DNA from 3 places in the Cobetia sp. PDI-12MA genome. Region 3 is predicted to be linked to each of the others. Evidence: predicted binding sites of a transcription regulator. Region 3 holds the regulator's gene; each other region holds the start of a gene.
The links. Region 3 encodes sigma-54, which starts transcription at its own class of promoters, with help from an activator protein. Its sites were predicted from a motif close to TGGCACNNNNNTTGCTNT; they were not measured.

Region 1 (6,039 bases), 760 kb from region 3:
CGCCATGCCAGCCTCGGTCTGCCCCTTCGGGATCGCCTGCAGGCCACCACGCACCACTTCCGCCATGTAGGCACTCTGGAACAGGGTGATGCCGATCAGCGCACGCACCAGCTTGTCGAGATTGACCTCACCGGGCACGAACAGCGGCAGCATCACCGAGGCCATGAACAGCACCGTGATGAGCGGCACACCGCGCCAGAACTCGATGAACACCACACAGATGCTCTTCACGATCGGCATTTCGGAGCGACGCCCCAGCGCCAGCAGGATCCCCAGTGGCAGTGCCGCTACGATACCCACCACCGCCAGCACCAGCGTCAGCATCAGACCGCCCCACTCGTGGGTGCCGACGATCTCGAGGCCGAAGCTGCCGCCATGCAGCAGGAAGTAGGCAATGAAGGGGAACACCGCCAGGCTGACGATGGCGACCCAGCCCTTGGCCGGCAGCTTCGGAATCGCCAGCCAGGCGATCAGAGCCGCAAAGACGGCGAAGACGATATCGACCCGCCAGGTTTCCTCACTCGGGTAGAAGCCGTAGATGAACTGATCGAGACGCGCACTGATGAACACCCAGCAGGCGCCCTCCCCCGTGCAGTCCTCTCGTGAGGTACCGCTCCAGCTGGCATCGATCAGCGCCCATTGCAGGCTGGGCACCACCAGCAGGTAGACCAGATACAGCGCGAACAGCGTGAACAATGTATTGATCGGTCCGGCGAACAGATTGGCTCGCAGCCAGGCCACCGCGCCGATGCTGTCGCTCGGCGCCGGACGGGAATCGATCATCTTCTCGGTGACCCGTGACAGGGTCTTTTCAATCGACATGGGCAGACCCTCAGCGCTCGACCAACGCCATGCGGGCGTTGAACCAGTTCATGAACATGGTGACCAGCAGACTGATGGTCAGATAGACCAGCATCGTCATGGCGATCACCTCGATGGCCTGACCGGTCTGGTTGAGCGTGGTACCCGCGAAGACCGAGACCAGATCGGGGTAGCCGATGGCCGTGGCCAGCGACGAGTTCTTGATCAGGTTCAGGTACTGGCTGGTCAGCGGCGGGATGATGACGCGCAGCGCCTGCGGCACCACCACCAGACGCAGTGTCATGCCACCGGACAGCGACAACGCCCGTGAGGCTTCGGTCTGGCCGTGCGGTACCGCTTCGATGCCGGAACGCACGATCTCGGCGATGAAGGCTGCGGTATAGACCGACAGCGCGACCCACAGGGCGAGGAACTCGGGAACGACCGTGATGCCGCCACGGAAGTTGAACCCCTTGAGTTCCGGCAGCTCCCAGCTCAGCGGCATGCCCATCGCGAAGTAGGCCAGCAGCGGCGCCACGATGATCAGACCGAGCGAGATCCAGCCCGCCGGCAGGCGCTGACCGGTACGTGCCTGCCGCTGTCGGTTCCAGTAGCTGAAGATGCCGCTGGCGACGATGGCCAGCACGAACACGGCGATCACCACCGAGAAACCGCTGGAGGTGATGGGGGCCGGCACGAACAGACCACGCACGTTGAGGAAGAATGCCTCGCCCAGCGACAGCGAGCCACGCGGACTCGGCAGGGTTCTCAAAACGGCGAAATACCAGAAGAAGATCTGCAGCAGCAGCGGGATGTTGCGGAAGACTTCGATATAGACCGCCGCCAGTCGCGAGATCAGCCAGTTGGGGGACAGACGCGCGACCCCCATGATGAAGCCGATCACGGTCGCGGCAATGACACCCAGTGCGGATATCAACAAGGTATTGAGCAGGCCGACGATGAAGGTATCGCCATAGGTGGATTGCTCGGAATAGTCGATCAGGCTCTGCAGGATGCCAAAGCCTGCGGTGTTGTCCAGAAAGGCAAAGCCGGTGGTGATGCCACGGCTTTCGAGGTTGGTCAGGGTATTGCTGACGATGATCGCCAACACACCGAACACGCCTGCCAGCATCAATAGCTGGAAGATCAGTGCCCGCTTGGCCGGGTCACGCCAGAATGGCGGCTTGACCGTGGCCGGCGGGCGAGAAGCAGGTTGTGTCATACAGGCAATCTCCGCCGGAAAGCTATGCGACTTCCGCCTGCCGTCCTATCGAACGGCAGGTCAGTTATCTCTCGGCACTCGATGAATGGGTCACGAGGAACAGGCTGGGCCTCACAGGCCAGGCCTCATCAACTGGGGGCCCACATGACGCTGGCCAGAGGAAGTGGAGCAAGACGCTCACTTCCCCTGGCCAGCGTCCTTGCTCAGCCTGTCATGAGGGGCAAGGCCCACCCGCAGTACAGGGCGAGCCCGCGCATCAGCGAACCGGCGGGGCGTACTGGACGCCGCCATCGGTCCACAGTGCGTTCAAGCCACGCTCGATACCCAGTGCGGAGCCGGTACCCACATTGCGCTCGAACATCTGGCCGTAGTTACCGACCTGCTTGATGACCTGGTAGGCCCAGTCAGCCGGCAGCCCCATGGCTTCGCCGTAGTTGCCATCGGCACCGACCAGACGCGCGACGTTCGGGTTGGTATCTGCCTTCTTCTCTTCGATGTTGTCGGAGGTCAGCCCCATCTCCTCGGCATTGATCTGCGCGAACAGGGTCCATTTGACGATGTTGAACCACTGGTCATCGCCCTGACGGACGACGGGGCCCAGCGGTTCCTTGGAGATGACTTCCGGCAGCACCATCGCGGACGCCGGATCGGAGAGCTTGATACGCAGCGCGTAGAGCTGGGACTGGTCGGAGGTCAGAACATCACAACGGCCAGCCTCAAAGCCCTTGACGGTCTGATCGGAGGTATCGAAGACGACCGGTTCGAAGGACATGTCGTTGAGGCGGAAGTAGTCCGCCAGGTTCAGCTCGGTGGTGGTACCGGACTGGATGCAGACTGCCGCGCCGTCCAGTTCCTTGGCACTGGAGACGCCCAGGTCCTTGCTGACCATGAAGCCCTGACCGTCGTAATAGTTCACGCCAGCGAAGTTGAGGCCCAGTGAGGTGTCACGGGTCGCCGTCCAGGTGGTGTTGCGGGACAGGACATCAATCTCGCCGGACTGCAGCGCGGTGAAACGCTCCTTGGCCGTCAGCGGTACATAGCGCACCTTGCTGGCATCGCCCAGCACGGCTGCCGCGACGCCGCGGCAGACGTCGACATCGAGGCCCTGCCAGTTACCGGCGTCATCCGGTGCCGAGAAGCCCGGCAAGCCGGTGCTGACGCCACACTGGACAAAGCCCTTTTCCTTGACGCTATCCAGGGTCGCGGCACTGGCGCCTGTCGCCATGGAGGCGGCCAGGACAGCGGCGCTAGCGATCAGCAGTGGCTTCTTGTTGTTATGCATCGTGATTCCCTCGCGAAAGTCTGGAGTCCGCTCGATCAGCCTCGAGTCAGAAGTGGTGCAATGCATTGCATGGCACCTATCGACAATAGCAAGCCGCGTTCCAATTTCCGCCTGTCGCGTGATCCGCTGCGTTCAACGCTGAAAAAAGCATTGAAGCCCAGTGATATAGGCCAAATCCTCGGGGTGGGGCGGCGGATCATTCCGCACGAATGGCGCTCAGTTAGGCTCATGGTGGGACCAGTTCGCCTCATATCGGTGCAAAATAAAAACGGCCGTTTCATTGCGAAACGGCCGTTGGCGGTGCAGCGATGTAGCGCGAGTGTCAGATTGCGACCAATGTCTCGGTCTGTCTGACTCAACGCTTGTTCATCCCATCAGTCACGTTTTCGTGCCTGATGGGGCTTGCTTGCCACCGCAAGGTGCATGCGGATCACTTCTCCAGCAGGCGCTGCATGAAGGGCGGTAGCACCAGGGCGGCGCGATGGGCTTCGACGGTATAGAAGTCACGCGCGAAGGTGGCGGCAGCGGCGTCTTCCTCGCGGAAGGACTTCACATCACAGCCCTTGCCCGCCAGGGTGCAGCTCCACCAGCCGGACGGATACACCGGCTGCGGGAACGGCAGGGTCGCGACGCTATCAAAGCCCGCTTCGCCCATGTCGTTGCGCAGGTCCTTGATGATGGAATCGGTGTGATAGAGCGGAGACTCGCTCTGCTGCACCATCAGGCCGCCCTGCTTGAGGATACGATGGCAACGCTTGAGGAAGTCGGTCTTGAACAGACCTTCCGCCGGGCCGACCGGATCGGTGGAATCGACGATCAGCACATCGATGCTCTCGTCCGGGCAGTTGTCGACCCACTTGACGCCATCCTCGAACAGCAGCTCGGCGCGCGGGTCGTCATTGGACTCGACCAGCGCCGGGAAGAATTGCTCGGAGGCACGCGTGACCGCCGGATCGATATCGATCTGGGTGACCTTCTCCACGCCCGGGTGCTTGAGCACCTCACGCAGGGTCCCGCAATCGCCACCGCCGATGATGACGACACGCTTGGGGTCTGCATGAGCGAACAGCGCCGGATGCGACATCATCTCGTGATAGAGGAAGTTGTCACGGTCAGTCAGCATCACGCAGCCGTCCAGCACCATCAGATTGCCGTAGGTCTCGGTGGCATAGACTTCGAGATGCTGATAAGGAGTCTGCTCGTCATGCAGCTTGTGGCTGACCTTGAGCGAGAAGGCGCTGCCGTGGCGATCGAAGATTTCGGTAAACCAGGAGCCATCGAGACGTTCGGTCATGGGGGACCCTCGCATTGGATATCACAGACGGGATATCAAGGTATGGATAGAGACGGCACGATGGCCATCGGAAATTGCGCCAACCAGCACTGCGCCAGCATCAAGCCGGCAGTTCACGGCCCGCATGACGATCACGTGTCGTGATGCGTTACATGCCGGGCAAGCGCCAACATGGCGCAGGCGCTGCACCATAGCCAAAGACGGGCGGAGTGGAAAGTGTTGATGCATGACAATTTCAGTCAGGCCGCGTATCGGTGACACGCGGCCCGGGGGAGAGGCTCAGCGAGAGGCCGGGCCGAGGCGGGCCAGATGGAGAATCAGCCTGACGCCCTGAAACACTCCCAGCCCGATGAGGATGCCGGCGAGGTCCGCCAGCGCATCCAGTACTTCAGCGCCGCGATAGGGGATCGCCAGCTGCAGACATTCGATGGCGACGCCCAGCAGCAGCAGGACCGGCAGGATGATCAAGCTGGTCAAGCCCGCCAGCCGCGTAGTCAGCGCCAGCAACGCGAAGGCAGAGAAATGCTGCAGCTTGTCCCAGGGGAAGGTCTGCTCCGGATGCGGCACGCCCGGGGAGAGCGTGCCGAACAGGATCAGCAACAGACACAGCAGCGCCACGAGGGCCCAACCGCGGCGCGGGATGAGACGCTGCTCGACCGGCGTCACGCTGACGCCCCCGCTTTGCGGCCATCGCGGTGCCCGGCCTGCCATGGCGCCGGGTGCACTGCCCGGCGCCCTTCTGCTGGCAGCCCTGCTGCTTGCCACCTTCTACAGGCAGCTACAGGGGTGACAGCAGAAAAGACCATTAAGGGCATCCCCATCAACCGCGGGCAACCGGTGTCGCATTGGCGGCGTCATCCTGATGGTAGGCCGGGCTCAGCTCGTGCAGCGCATCCATCAGGGCATTGACGTTACCCGGGTCGGTGAACTGGCTGATGCCGTGACCCAGATTGAAGATATGGCCCGGCCCCTGGCCGTAGCTGTCGAGGATACGCCCGACTTCGGCACGAATGGCGGCCGGCGTACCGAACAGCGCATTCGGGTCCAGGTTGCCCTGCAGGGCCACACGGTGGCCGACACGCTCACGCGCATTGGACATCTCGGTGGTCCAGTCGAGGCCGACGGCATCACAGCCGGTGGCGGCGATGTGCTCGAGCCATTGGCCACCATTCTTGGTGAACAGGATCACCGGCACACGGTTGCCTTCGCTGTCCGGCTTGAGGCCGGCGACGATCTGCTCCATGTAGCGCAGCGAGAACTCGAGGTAGGCCGGCGTGGACAGGGTGCCGCCCCAGGTATCGAAGATCTGCACCGCCTGAGCACCCGCAGCAATCTGGGCATTCAGGTAGTCGGTAACGGCCTGCGCCAGGGTGTCGAGCAGCTGATGCATGGCTTCCGGATTGGAATACATCAGGCCCTTCACGTGACGGAAGTCCTTGC
Region 2 (6,039 bases), 740 kb from region 3:
CTACCCGACCGTGACGCGCGAGGAGTTCCGCAACCAGGGCCGCATCACGGACCTGGTCGAGAACGGCAAGCTGTTCGAGGACATCGGCCTGCCGCCGCTGGATCCGAAGCGCGACCGCGCCATGATCTGCGGCAGCCCGGCGATGCTCGACGACATCAGCGCCATGCTGGATGCGCGTGGCTTCGCCATCTCGCCGAAGATGGGCGTGCCGGGTGACTATGTGATCGAGCGCGCCTTCGTCGAGAAGTGATCCGCGAGCATCACGCATGAACGGCAAGTGCTGAAACAAAAAACCGCAGGCCGATGGCCTGCGGTTTTTTGTGTGCTCATGTCAGCGGTCGGGGCAGCACGTCAGCCAGGGGCTTGCGCCAGAGGCTCAGACGGCGTCCTTGCCGGTCTCGCCGGTACGGATGCGAATGACCTGCTCCAGTGGTGAGACGAAGATCTTGCCGTCGCCGATCTTGCCGGTGTTGGCGACATTGGTGATCGCCTCGATCACGGAATCGATCATGGCGTCATCCACCGCGACTTCCAGCTTCACCTTGGGAAGGAAGTCGACCACGTACTCGGCACCCCGATACAGCTCGGTGTGGCCCTTCTGGCGGCCGAATCCCTTGACCTCGGTCACGGTGATACCCTGCACGCCAATCTCCGACAGGGATTCGCGCACGTCGTCGAGCTTGAATGGCTTGATGATGGCAGTGACCAGTTTCATCGTGTCTCTCCTTGGGTGATGGTGCGGGTAACGAGGCCTGCTCGTCACGCCGGTCTCTAACTCAAGCATACACCGCTTATCCAGTCAGGAAAAAAGACTCCCGCCAGGTGGCGGGAGTCTTGAGGCTGCAGATGCTGTCACGTCCAGGCTTACTTGCGGCTGGAGGTGAATTCCGGGTAGGCCTCCATGCCACATTCGGCCAGATCCACACCTTCGTACTCTTCTTCCTCGCTGACGCGGATCCCCATGATGGCCTTGATGATCAGCCACACCACGAGGCTTGCGATGAACACCCAGGCGAAGATGGAGGCGGCGCCCAGCAGCTGTGCGGAGAAGGTGGCATCGTCATTGGTCAGCGGCACGGCCAGCAGACCCCAGAGACCGACCACACCGTGCACGGAGATGGCACCGACCGGATCATCGATCTTCAGCTTGTCGAGACCGACGATGGAGAACACGACCAGCAGACCGCCGACGGCGCCGATCAGGGTGGCAGCACCGACGCTCGGTGCCAGCGGACCCGCAGTGATGGCGACCAGGCCAGCCAGCGCGCCGTTGAGGGCCATGGTCAGGTCAGCCTTGCGGAACCACAGACGGGCGAGGATCAGCGCGGCGATGACACCACCACAGGCAGCGGCATTGGTGTTGACGAAGACCTGAGCGACCGCGTTGGCTTCATCGATGTTGGACAGCACCAGCTCGGAGCCGCCGTTGAAGCCCAACCATCCCAGCCACAGGATGAAGGTACCCAGCGTGGCCAGCGGCAGGTTGGCGCCCGGGATGGCATTGATCTCACCGTTCTTGCCGTACTTGCCCTTGCGAGCGCCCAGCAGCAGCACACCTGCCAGAGCGGCGGAAGCGCCGGCCATGTGCACGATGCCGGAGCCGGCGAAGTCGCTGAAGCCCGCTGCGCTCAGGAAGCCGCCACCCCAGGTCCAGTAACCCTGCACCGGGTAGATGACGCCAGTCATGACCACGGCGAAGGCCAGGAAGGCCCACAGCTTCATGCGCTCGGCGACCGCACCGGAGACGATGGACATGGCGGTTGCCACGAACACCACCTGGAAGAAGAAGTCGGAACGAGCGCTGTAGTAGATGTCGCCACCGGAAGCGAGCGCTTCCTCAGCGGTATTCTCGGCACCGATCAGGAAGCCCAGGCTCGGCAGGAAGCCGCCTTCGGCGCTCGAGTACATGATGTGGTAACCGACGACCATGTACATGGTGCAGGCGATGGCGAACAGCGCCACGTTCTTGGTCAGGATCTCGGTGGTGTTCTTGGCGCGGACCAGACCGGCCTCGAGCATGGCAAAGCCGGCTGCCATCCATAGCACCAGGGCGCCACAGACCAGGAAGTAGAAGGTATCAAGTGCGTACTTGACCTCGATGATCTCGTTCATGCGGGGTTCTCCTTGTTATTGTGCGCGGGGCTCAGACAGCGTCGGCGCCGCGTTCACCGGTGCGGATACGGATGACATCGTCCAGCGGAGTGACGAACAGCTTGCCGTCGCCGATCTTGCCGCTGTTGGCCGCCTGGGTGATGGCGTCCAGTACCGATTCCACACTGCTGTCATCGATAGCCACTTCAATCTTGACCTTGGGAAGGAAGTCGACGACGTACTCGGCACCGCGATACAGCTCGGTGTGCCCCTTCTGACGTCCGAAGCCCTTCACTTCGGTGACGGTAATCCCCTGCACGCCGTTGTCGGCCAGTGCTTCTCGTACGTCGTCCAACTTGAAGGGTTTGATGATGGCGGTGATCAGTTTCATGTGCTGCCCCCGTTCGCTACCGGAATGATCATTCTTGTTAAGCATGGCCAGTCAGATGAGCTGGCGGCCTGTTCCTGACAAGTGCATCGCACGAGATGTGCCATGAGGCTGAAAATCCTTGTAACTCATCTGGTTATCGCCAGATGGCTGACCGTCTTTCGGCCTGTGCAAAGATGGCTGAATCCGGAGGTCACCTGGCATGCACCGTAATGGTGCTGCTTCTGCGCCTTTGGGTGTGGGGGCAAGTGCTAATGTGGTGCAGGTGTGTGCCTGCCGATGAGGATTGTCTGGTGCAGGACGATGCGGGGCATGCACCCGACTCCAGGGTTGCGTATCCTTGCAGCAGGACACGACGGCCCCATGTACAGGGGTGTCATCATTTTCTGACCGGCAGTCCGCACGACGCGGCTGCCGGCCCGCAACGGCTGAGGTGCAGCATGTTCAAGAATGACGTCATCGGGCGTATGGCCCAGCAGATCGGTGAGCGCCTGCAGGATGCCTCGCATGGCCCGGAAGAGCTGCAGAAGTCCGTGCAAGGGGTGATGCGCGGTGCCTTCGACCGCATGGAACTGGTCTCGCGTGAAGACTTCGACATCATGATGGATGTGCTGACGCGTACGCGCAGCCGCGTCGAGTCGCTGGAAAAGCAGGTCATCGCTCTTGAGGCACTGCTGGAAAAGCAAGGGCTGGTAGCGGGCAATGCACCGGCTGCCGAGCCCGCCATGCCAGTGGATGACGAGGGGGAAGCCGCGGTGGCGAAGCGTGAAGCCGCCAGCCACGCCGCGGAGATCGAGCGCCAGCGCGACGCCTGACTCGTCAGGTGACGGCTGAACCAAAACCGCCACGCCCTTTCGGGGCGTGGCGGTTTTTTGCGTCATGGGCGCCGCTGATTCCGGGGGAAGCCTCAGGCAGTCTGGGGACGAGTGCCCAGCATCCAGCGCACCAGACCTACCACTGAGGCGATGATCCAGAAGATCTCGATCACGAAGCTGGCGAGGTTGAAATTGATGCACAGGCTGATCAACAGCAGGATCGCCCCGCTCAGATTCATCAGGTTGTAGGTCAGGCTGCGGGCATCGAGTCTGCCGAGCTGCAGCAGGAAGAAGGCGCCGACGACCAGAGTGGTGCCTAGCATGCCGATCACATCCGCCAGGGATGCCAGCGGGGCAAGCATGTCTTGCATGGGTAGTGCTCCTGAAACAAGCCGAAGTCGTCCTGAATGGCTGGCCCTTTCCGTGGGTTGGACGATTCTCTGCCGCGCATCGGCGGCGTTCCGTGAGACAGCTTGGCGGTCATCCCGGCAAGGCCGGGACAACCGATCAAATATACAGCAGTCCCCGTCCGGCGGCACTCTTGTGGTTCTCTCGAGGGCGCCATGGCCCCTGTATGAGCACTTTCTTGGTGCAGGCAGGTATCAAGTCGGCCTCTCGCCATTCCCGTGTGGCGCCTGGTGGCGCTGAAATGCGCCAAAACAGGCGCTTTTGCGTGGAAAGTGCTGGCGAAACCGCTACTTTTAATCCGCCGTGAGCGCTTGTCGGCAATGCTGGCGAGCGACCCGCATCGTCAGCACCCGGGTGCGTTGCGACGCGTGAAGCTGAAATGGCAGTCGCAGTCGCAGTCGCAGCCGCAGCCGCAGTCGCAGCCGCAGCCGCAGGGCGCCAGATGCTCTCAACTACCAGGCAGCAACAAGTCGTCACCCAGTGCCAGGTCCTCAGGCGCCAATCCCTAGGCATCAACAACCCGATACTCGTGCAAATTCCTCGAGCGCAGCGCATGCGCCTTCTCTGATTCAACCTGATCTCTGACATGGCTTTCATCACTCGACTGAGTCGAGTGTCCAAGAACCTGTCTGTGCTTATTGAGTTTAATTTCTGTTGACTGGAGATGTGAAGGCTGTGGATTGCCTGGTCTGACGTTGGCACGTTTGATCATCGATGGTATCAGCGTGTTGACTGATGAAGTTTTGAGCGCTCAAAAAATGTCCACACGCGATGATTATGTAATCTTGTCCACAGCCTGTCTATTAGTTACGCATCCAGTAATTTCGGTATCCTGGGGCGTAAAGAGGTTTACGTTATATGCGCGAGAATCGTCATCTGAACACACATTTTCAGGTGATGCATGGCAGTGTCGTGGGGGGATGCGAAGCCTTGCGGCAATTGTCGAGCGCCCGAGCGTTGAGGCGCTCGCCGTCTGGGGGGGTATGAGGTTTGCCATGCTGGGAGGGTTGGCAGCGGTGTGTGCCTTCGTGCTCATGGCAGGCCAGGGCCTGCTCCGATTGCGCCGTGCAACTGAGAGGCGGCATCACGCAGGGAAGACTCATGTCATTGGCAATGTTGCGCACGCGCGCGTCACTTGGTCTCGAAGCGCCGGAAGTTCAGGTGGAGGTACACCTTTCCAACGGCTTGCCGGGGCTGTCCATCGTCGGCTTGCCGGAAGCGGCGGTGAAGGAGAGTCGTGAGCGGGTGCGCAGTGCGCTGCTCAATGCCGGCTTCGAGTTTCCGGCGCGCCGTATCACCCTCAATCTGGCGCCAGCGGACCTCCCCAAGGAAGGCGGACGCTTCGATCTGCCCATTGCGCTGGGGATTCTGGTTGCCTCAGGGCAGATACCGGAAGAAGCCGTAGCTGCGATGGAGTGCCTGGGTGAGCTGGCGCTCGATGGCAGCATCCGCGCCGTGACTGGCGTGCTGCCAGCCGCACTCTGCTGTCGCAAGGCGGGGCGGACGCTGGTGGTGCCGCGCGGCAATGCCGACGAGGCGGCACTCGCCGAGGAGTTGGAAGTCCTGGCGGTGGGCCACCTGCTGGAGCTGGTGGCCCACCTGCTGGGGCGCGAGCGCCTCACAGCGCATGTGTGCTCGATCATTCCCCAGGCGCGCCTGCCAGAGCCCGACCTGAGCGAGGTGCGTGGCCAGCATCAGGCACGCAGGGCACTGGAGATCGCCGCGGCGGGCGGCCACAACCTGCTATTCGCTGGTCCGCCGGGCACCGGCAAGACGATGCTGGCCAGTCGCCTGTCCGGCATCTTGCCGCCACTGGGCGAAGGGGAGGCACTGGAAGTCGCGGCGGTGCGCTCGGTATGTGGCCTGCCGATCATGGAGCGCTGGGGTCAGCGGCCTTTTCGTGCTCCGCACCACACGGCCAGTGGGGTCGCGCTGGTGGGCGGTGGCTGTCATTTCCAACAATTGTTGCGACTAAACAATAATTACTGCGACAATCTCTATGTTGAGTTTACATAGAGCACGCCCTTGTGACCGTTTCTCTCAAACAATGCAGAACCTTTAGCTTTCAAGATGGCACCCTTAAAGACGAAACTGAGCGCTTGGTCGTTTGGTGGTACGGGCCTATCTTCAAAAATATCCGCTCACAAAGCGTCCCTAAAATTTATGTATTTTTAAGACCTATTGATCAGGAGAACAAATTAGGAGATGTGATTAAGCGAACGACGGTCTTAACGCATGTCGGGCTATTGAGAATCGGCTCCGTCTGGGAAAAGGGCGTGAGCAACTCCCGCATCGCATTTGAGGAGAAAACATTCCCTGTTTCGTTCTCTCCGGGCG
Region 3 (6,039 bases):
GGTTCACCGAGCTTCAGAAACGCAGCGATTGGTGTCTTGCAATGCGGGCTGCGTGCATGGGGCACGGCCACACCGTGGCCGATGCCGGTCGACCCCAGTCTCTCGCGCCCGATCAGGCGCGAGAAGACTTCCTGGCTATCCAGGCTGGGAATGTTCTGTGCGATGAAGGTGCTGAAGAATTCAAGCACCCGCTTCTTGCTCCCCCCGGGGACACCGTAAAGGGTGCGCTCGGGGGGAAGGATCTGATCAAGTGTCATGGCTGAAGGTCAACGGGTCCCGGTGCCCTGAGCACGAGCCTGGGACTTTTCCTTGTGTTTGACCAGCTGGCGATCCAGCTTGTCGGCGAGCGCGTCGATGGCAGCGTACATGTTGGGGTCTTCTGCCAGGGCGTGGAGGTCAGCGCCTGCTGCGTGCAAGGTGCAGGCAGCCTGCTGGCGCTCCTTCTCGATCGACAGTGTCACCTGAACATTGGTGATGTTGTCGTAATGCCGTTCGAGGCGAGCGAGCTTCTCGTTGACGTAATCGCGGAGAGGATCGGTAAGTTCCACATGATGCCCGGTGATATTCACTTGCATGGACACGCTCCTTTATCCAGCGGGTTGCCATTCAATTGTAACCCTTTTTGACTACGAGCAAACCCTGATCGGACGCTCTGCAACAGGCTTGACGACCACCGTCTGGCGATGTTTTCGCGCCCTTGCCAGCGGCGTCAGATGTCGTGAGCGTCTGTACCGACAATGCCCAAGCTTTGCGCAAAGATCAACGCTGCGCTGCATCGTGGCTCAGTGCTTGTCTTCAACTCAGTGAGGGGTAACGGAATGGACTTCAAGGTCACGCTTGAAGGGTGGTGCATGAAAGGCGCGCAAGAAGACGGGTTTTCGTCGCCAATCCCTGCATGTACGCCGCCTTTCAGGCGCTTGGGTTGCGTGGAGCAAGCAGCGTGCCGGAAGGATCACCGAGTGACATCCCGGTGCAATACGGCTAAAAGTGACTTTAAAAACATGCGATTGACGGTAAATGATGCAGCCGGAATGATGGATTTTTGCCATCATCCTGCGCGCCATGATGGGCCATTGACGAGCGGTTGACGGAATGACAGGGCGCGCGACAGGCGCGCCGGTGTCAGTAATGTCAGAGGCTGGTGAGAGAGAAAACCAGCGTTTGAGGTTGGCGGCAACGGCCATGATAGGAGGGAGACCAGGCGCATGGCAGCCGCAGATGACACATCAGGCCAGACGCTTGCGCTCGCTGGAGGATGGGATGCCCATCGCTTCGCGATACTTGGCCACGGTACGGCGTGCGACCTCGATGCCATCGCTGGCGAGCAGGTCGACCAGGCGTGAGTCGGAGAGAGGCTTGCGAGCCGGCTCTTCCGCAATCAGCTTGCGGATGCGGGCACGAATGGCGGTGCTTGAGTGGGCGTCGCCACTACCGCTGCCACCGACCTGGCTCGAGAAGAAGAACTTGAGCTCGAAGACGCCGCGCGGGGTGTGGATGTATTTCTGGGTCGTGACCCGCGAGATGGTCGATTCGTGCATCTCGACCACTTCGGCGATGTTGGCCAGAATCAGTGGCTTCATGCCTTCCTCGCCTTGCTCGAGGAAGTCGATCTGGCGCGCCATGATCTCGCGGCCGACCTTGAGCAGGGTGTCATTGCGTGATGACAGGCTCTTCATCAGCCAGCGCGCTTCCTGCAGGTTGTCCTTGAGGAAGGTGTTGTCGGCGGACTTGTCGGCACGCTTGATCAGTGCGGCGTATTCCGGCTGGATGCGCAGCTTGGGCAGCGCTTCCGGGTTGAGCTCGACCTGCCAGCCGTGGCGGGTATGACGCACCAGTAGATCAGGGACCACGTAATCGCTGGCGGGCTCGCCCCAGGCGGATGCCGGACGCGGATCGAGCGCGCGCACCAGGCGGATGACGTGATCCAGCTCGTCATCGTCAAGGCTCAGTCGGCGCTTGAGCAGCTTGCGATCATCGTTGCCCAGTGCCTCGAGGAATTGACGTACCAGGCGACGCGCCTGCGCCAGCAGCGGCAGATCATCCGGCAGCAGCGCCAGTTGCAGCAGCAGGCACTCGCGCAGGTCGCGGGCGAAGACGCCGGTCGGGTCGAACTGCTGCAGACGCAGCAGTACCTGCTCGAGCTCGGAGGCCTTGAGGCCGGGCAGGCCCTGGCCGCGCAGACCATCGACCAGCTCATCGAGTGACAGGCTCAGGTAACCGGCACCGTCGACGGCATCGATCAGGCTCTCCGCCATCTGGCGTTCACGGCCATCGAGGTCGGTCATCGCCAGCTGCCAGCGCAGGTGGTCCTGCAGGCTCTCGACGCTGGTATTGCGATCGAAGTCCGGCCCTTCTTCGCTCCCGCTGCCACTGCCGGAGCTGGTCAGGCTACCGGCGTGGTCCTGGTAGAGGTCCGACCAGTCACTGTCGAGAGGGTATTCCTCGGGAATCTCGCTCGAGGAGTCGGCAGTGGAGATCTCGCTCGTATCCTGTGTCTCGATGACATCCAGCGACTCGTAGTCCTCGTCGAGCTCCAACATGGGGTTGGACTCGAGGGCTTGCTGAATCTCCTGACGCAGGTCGAGCGTCGACAGCTGCAGCAGCTGGATCGCTTGCTGAAGCTGCGGCGTCATGGTCAGCGAGGTGCCGAGGCGGAGTTGCAGGGTGGGTTTCATGGAGTCAGTCAATTCACGGCAAAGGAACGTGCTTACTACGCTATACCGTGACTCGGGCCACTGACAAGTGGTTGCAGTGAATATTCAAGCAACTTGCATGCCATGTTTACACCAAGGTGGTATGGACGTCATGCATGCGCCTGATGTCAGACATGAAAAAGCCGCTACGCGATAAAATCACGCAGCGGCTTATGAAGCTTTCGCCGTGGGAGGGCTCAGCGCATCCGCTGGCCCTAGAGCGTGAACTCGTGGCCCAGGTAGACGTCGCGTACCTGCTGGTTGGCCAGGATGGAGTCCGCGTCACCGTGAGCGATGATCTGACCATCGCCGACGATATAGGCGGTGTCACAGATATCGAGTGTCTCGCGCACGTTGTGGTCGGTGATCAGCACGCCGATGCCACGGTCACGCAGTTGACGCACGATGCTCTTGATCTCGCCCACCGAGATGGGGTCGACGCCGGCGAAGGGCTCATCGAGCAGTACGAAGTCCGGCTCGGTGGCCAGTGCACGGGCAATCTCGACCCGACGACGCTCCCCGCCGGACAGGCTCATGCCGGCACTGGCACGAATATGCGTGATGCTGAATTCCTCGAGCAACTCTTCAAGACGTGCCTTGCGGCCATTGCGATCCAGATCCTTGCGGGTTTCCAGAATCGCCATGATGTTGTCGGCCACCGACAGCTTGCGGAAGATCGACGCCTCCTGCGGCAGATAACCGATGCCGGCGCGTGCGCGTTGATGCATGGCGGCAGCGGAAAGGTCCTTGTCGTCGATGGAGACGTCGCCTGCATCGGCGCGCACCAGCCCGACGATCATGTAGAACGAGGTCGTCTTGCCGGCGCCGTTGGGGCCCAGCAGGCCGACGATGTCACCCTGACGGATCTCAAGCGAGATGTCCTTGACCACCTTGCGGCCCTTGTAGGCCTTGGCCAGATGGCGAGCGCTCAGCGTACGCGGGGTAGCAGCAGTCATGACTCAGTTTTCCTTGCTGGCATTGGCGCCGCGCGGCGTCAAAGTCATGTGTACGCGACCGCCTTCGGTCTGCTGTGCCGTCTTGCTGTTGTTGGCGTTCACCTGGCGCTTGTCGAGGAAATACTCCACGTAGCCGCCTTCGAAGGTGTCATCGCCTTTCTCGAGACGCGCATTGCCGACCAGCTCCACGCGGCGCTCCAGCGCATGATAGCGGATGGTGTCGGCCCAGCCCTTGACCAGCTTCTCGTCGGGTGCGGGTTGCTGTTCCAGGTAGGCACGCTTGCCGGTGGCCTTGACCAGCGAGATCTCGCCGCTGCCGGCGCGGCTGATATCGACGCGGCTGGCATCGAGCTTCATGCTGCCCTGGCGCATCTCCACCTGGCCGGTGTAGGTGGCTGTGCCGGCCTTGTCATCGAGAGACAGGGCGTCCGCGGCGATGTTGATCGGCTGGCTGGCATCGCTGTCCAGCGCCATGGCGGCCGGGGCGAAGGTGGACATGCCCAGTGCCAGGCAGAGCGCCATGACACCGCTGTTGAGGGTCTGGCGACAGGCCGTCAAGGGCTTGCGAGTCGTGGAAGTCATGGTGGCTCCTTGGCATGACGGGGTCGCCGCCCGAGCAATGATGCCATCGAGCGGCAGGGAAGAAGGTGTTGCGGCGCGGGTCATGGCGCGACGGCCAGCCCGGCAGGTTCATTCACCGCTGGCAGGCGCTGCCTCGAAGGTGCTGTTGATGCGCCCGTCATCGGTAGTGGTGCTGTCGGTGCCCGAGTCGATGCGCTCGGCTTCCTTGCTGGCCTCGCTCTGGCCCGTGCCGGGTTGCAGGACGCTGCGCACGCGGCCCTGCAGCACGGCGGAATCCCGGGAGAGGTCGGCGCTGAAGCTGTCGCTTTCGACATGCTGGCCATTCTGGGTGATCACGACCGGCACGTCACTCCAGGCGCGATTCTGATCACGGCTGTAGTGCAGAACATCGGTATCGAGGGTCCAGCGGTCATCGGGCTGGCGCAGTCTGGCATTGCCCTCGAGAGTGAAGGTGTCGCCGCCGGCGCTCAACACGCCACTGTCCCCCGTGGCATACCAGCGGCGGTCTTCACTGTCGTTGGTGCGAATCTTCGGGGTCTGCGCCCGGGTCACGTCATCGCCTGGCGTATGCTCGATATGCGGCGAGCTCATGGACTGGATCGCCACGCCGCGCGCATCGAAGCGTGTCATGTCTGCCCCGTCGAGATAGTAATCCGGCTCACTGCTGTCGACCTCGACATTGACGGTCGATTCCAGGCTGTTGCGCTGCTCGATCAGCGCCAGCACGCCACCGACGAGCAGCAACAGCAGCATCAGCCAGAGACGCGGAGAAGGGCGGGGCAGACGTAACATCAGGGGCGCGACTCCTGCAGGTAGGTATCCAGCACCGAGGCCCAGTGGCCCTGTGCCTTGAGCAGCAGATCACAGAGCTCGCGTACGGCACCATCGCCGCCCTGGCGTGAGGTGACCCAGTTGGCCTCGCTCATCACGTAGGCCATGGCGTTGGGCACGCTGACGCCGAGACCGACACGACGAATGGCCTCGCGGTCCGGCAGGTCATCGCCACAATAGGCGACCTCTTCCAGCTCGACCCCGTACTCGCGGCACAGGTCGGTCAGCGCGACCAGCTTGTCTTCACGGCCCTGGATGACATCCTGAATGCCCAGTTCCTTGGCGCGACGCTCGACCATCGGTGAGCTGCGGCCGGTGATCAGCGCGACGCGAACGCCACTGCGCAGCACCAGCTTGAGGCCATGGCCATCCTGGACGTGGAAGGACTTGGTCTCGACACCGTTGGCATCGTAGTGCAGGCGGTTGTCGGTGAGCACGCCATCGACATCCAGCGTCAGCAGGCGCACGCGGCGTGCGCGGTCGATGATGTCCTGCGGATATTCTTCGCTCAGGGAATTCGTGTCGCTCATGGTCTTTCTCCTCGCACTCCGTGCATGCTTGACGCTGTCCTGTGAACGGCGCTGATGGGCGTTGAGCGGTAGCGTCTACTGTCGGGACGATCTGCCGTCGAACAGAGACAGCGAACGCCCGCGGGAGTTCAGATCACGCCGCTGGCCAGCAGGCCGTGCATATGGATGGCTCCGATGGGGTGCTCATCCTCGTCACAGACTACCAGAACGCTGATGCGGTTTTCTTCCATGATACGCACCGCTTCGGCAGCCAGCATGCTGGCACGCACGGTCTTGCCGCCGCGGGTCATGACATCATCGACCTTCAGCGCGCGCAGATCGCCGTGCTGGTCGAGTGTGCGGCGCAGGTCACCATCGGTATAGACGCCGACCAGGTGGTCGTCATCATCGATCACGCAGGTGAAGCCCATGCCTTGACGTGTGATCTCGAGCAGCGCATCGCGCAGC

Region 1: the regulator sigma-54 is predicted to act here: its motif matches at 3,391-3,408, upstream of AC5WNI_RS00285 (amino acid ABC transporter substrate-binding protein).
Region 2: the regulator sigma-54 is predicted to act here: its motif matches at 2,568-2,585, upstream of AC5WNI_RS00340 (P-II family nitrogen regulator).

What each region holds. Positions count from the first base shown of each region.
Region 1 covers NZ_CM183351.1:61,177-67,215, reverse strand. The annotation lists gene AC5WNI_RS00295 (amino acid ABC transporter permease) at 1-822, opposite strand, end outside; gene AC5WNI_RS00290 (amino acid ABC transporter permease) at 833-2,023, opposite strand; gene AC5WNI_RS00285 (amino acid ABC transporter substrate-binding protein) at 2,280-3,305, opposite strand; gene speE (polyamine aminopropyltransferase) at 3,736-4,599, opposite strand; gene AC5WNI_RS00275 (VanZ family protein) at 4,879-5,265, opposite strand; gene hemE (uroporphyrinogen decarboxylase) at 5,420-6,039, opposite strand, start outside.
Region 2 covers NZ_CM183351.1:73,904-79,942, forward strand. The annotation lists gene AC5WNI_RS00325 (ferredoxin--NADP reductase) at 1-250, shown strand, start outside; gene glnK (P-II family nitrogen regulator) at 377-715, opposite strand; gene AC5WNI_RS00335 (ammonium transporter) at 865-2,112, opposite strand; gene AC5WNI_RS00340 (P-II family nitrogen regulator) at 2,144-2,482, opposite strand; gene AC5WNI_RS00345 (accessory factor UbiK family protein) at 2,920-3,294, shown strand; gene AC5WNI_RS00350 (CBU_0592 family membrane protein) at 3,387-3,665, opposite strand; partial or broken gene AC5WNI_RS00355 (YifB family Mg chelatase-like AAA ATPase) at 4,804-5,649, shown strand; gene AC5WNI_RS00360 (hypothetical protein) at 5,730-6,039, shown strand, end outside.
Region 3 covers NZ_CM183351.1:818,542-824,580, forward strand. The annotation lists gene AC5WNI_RS03495 (PTS sugar transporter subunit IIA) at 1-257, opposite strand, end outside; gene hpf (ribosome hibernation-promoting factor, HPF/YfiA family) at 267-575, opposite strand; gene AC5WNI_RS03505 (RNA polymerase factor sigma-54) at 1,227-2,675, opposite strand; gene lptB (LPS export ABC transporter ATP-binding protein) at 2,909-3,649, opposite strand; gene lptA (lipopolysaccharide transport periplasmic protein LptA) at 3,653-4,231, opposite strand; gene lptC (LPS export ABC transporter periplasmic protein LptC) at 4,340-5,023, opposite strand; gene AC5WNI_RS03525 (KdsC family phosphatase) at 5,023-5,592, opposite strand; gene AC5WNI_RS03530 (KpsF/GutQ family sugar-phosphate isomerase) at 5,721-6,039, opposite strand, start outside.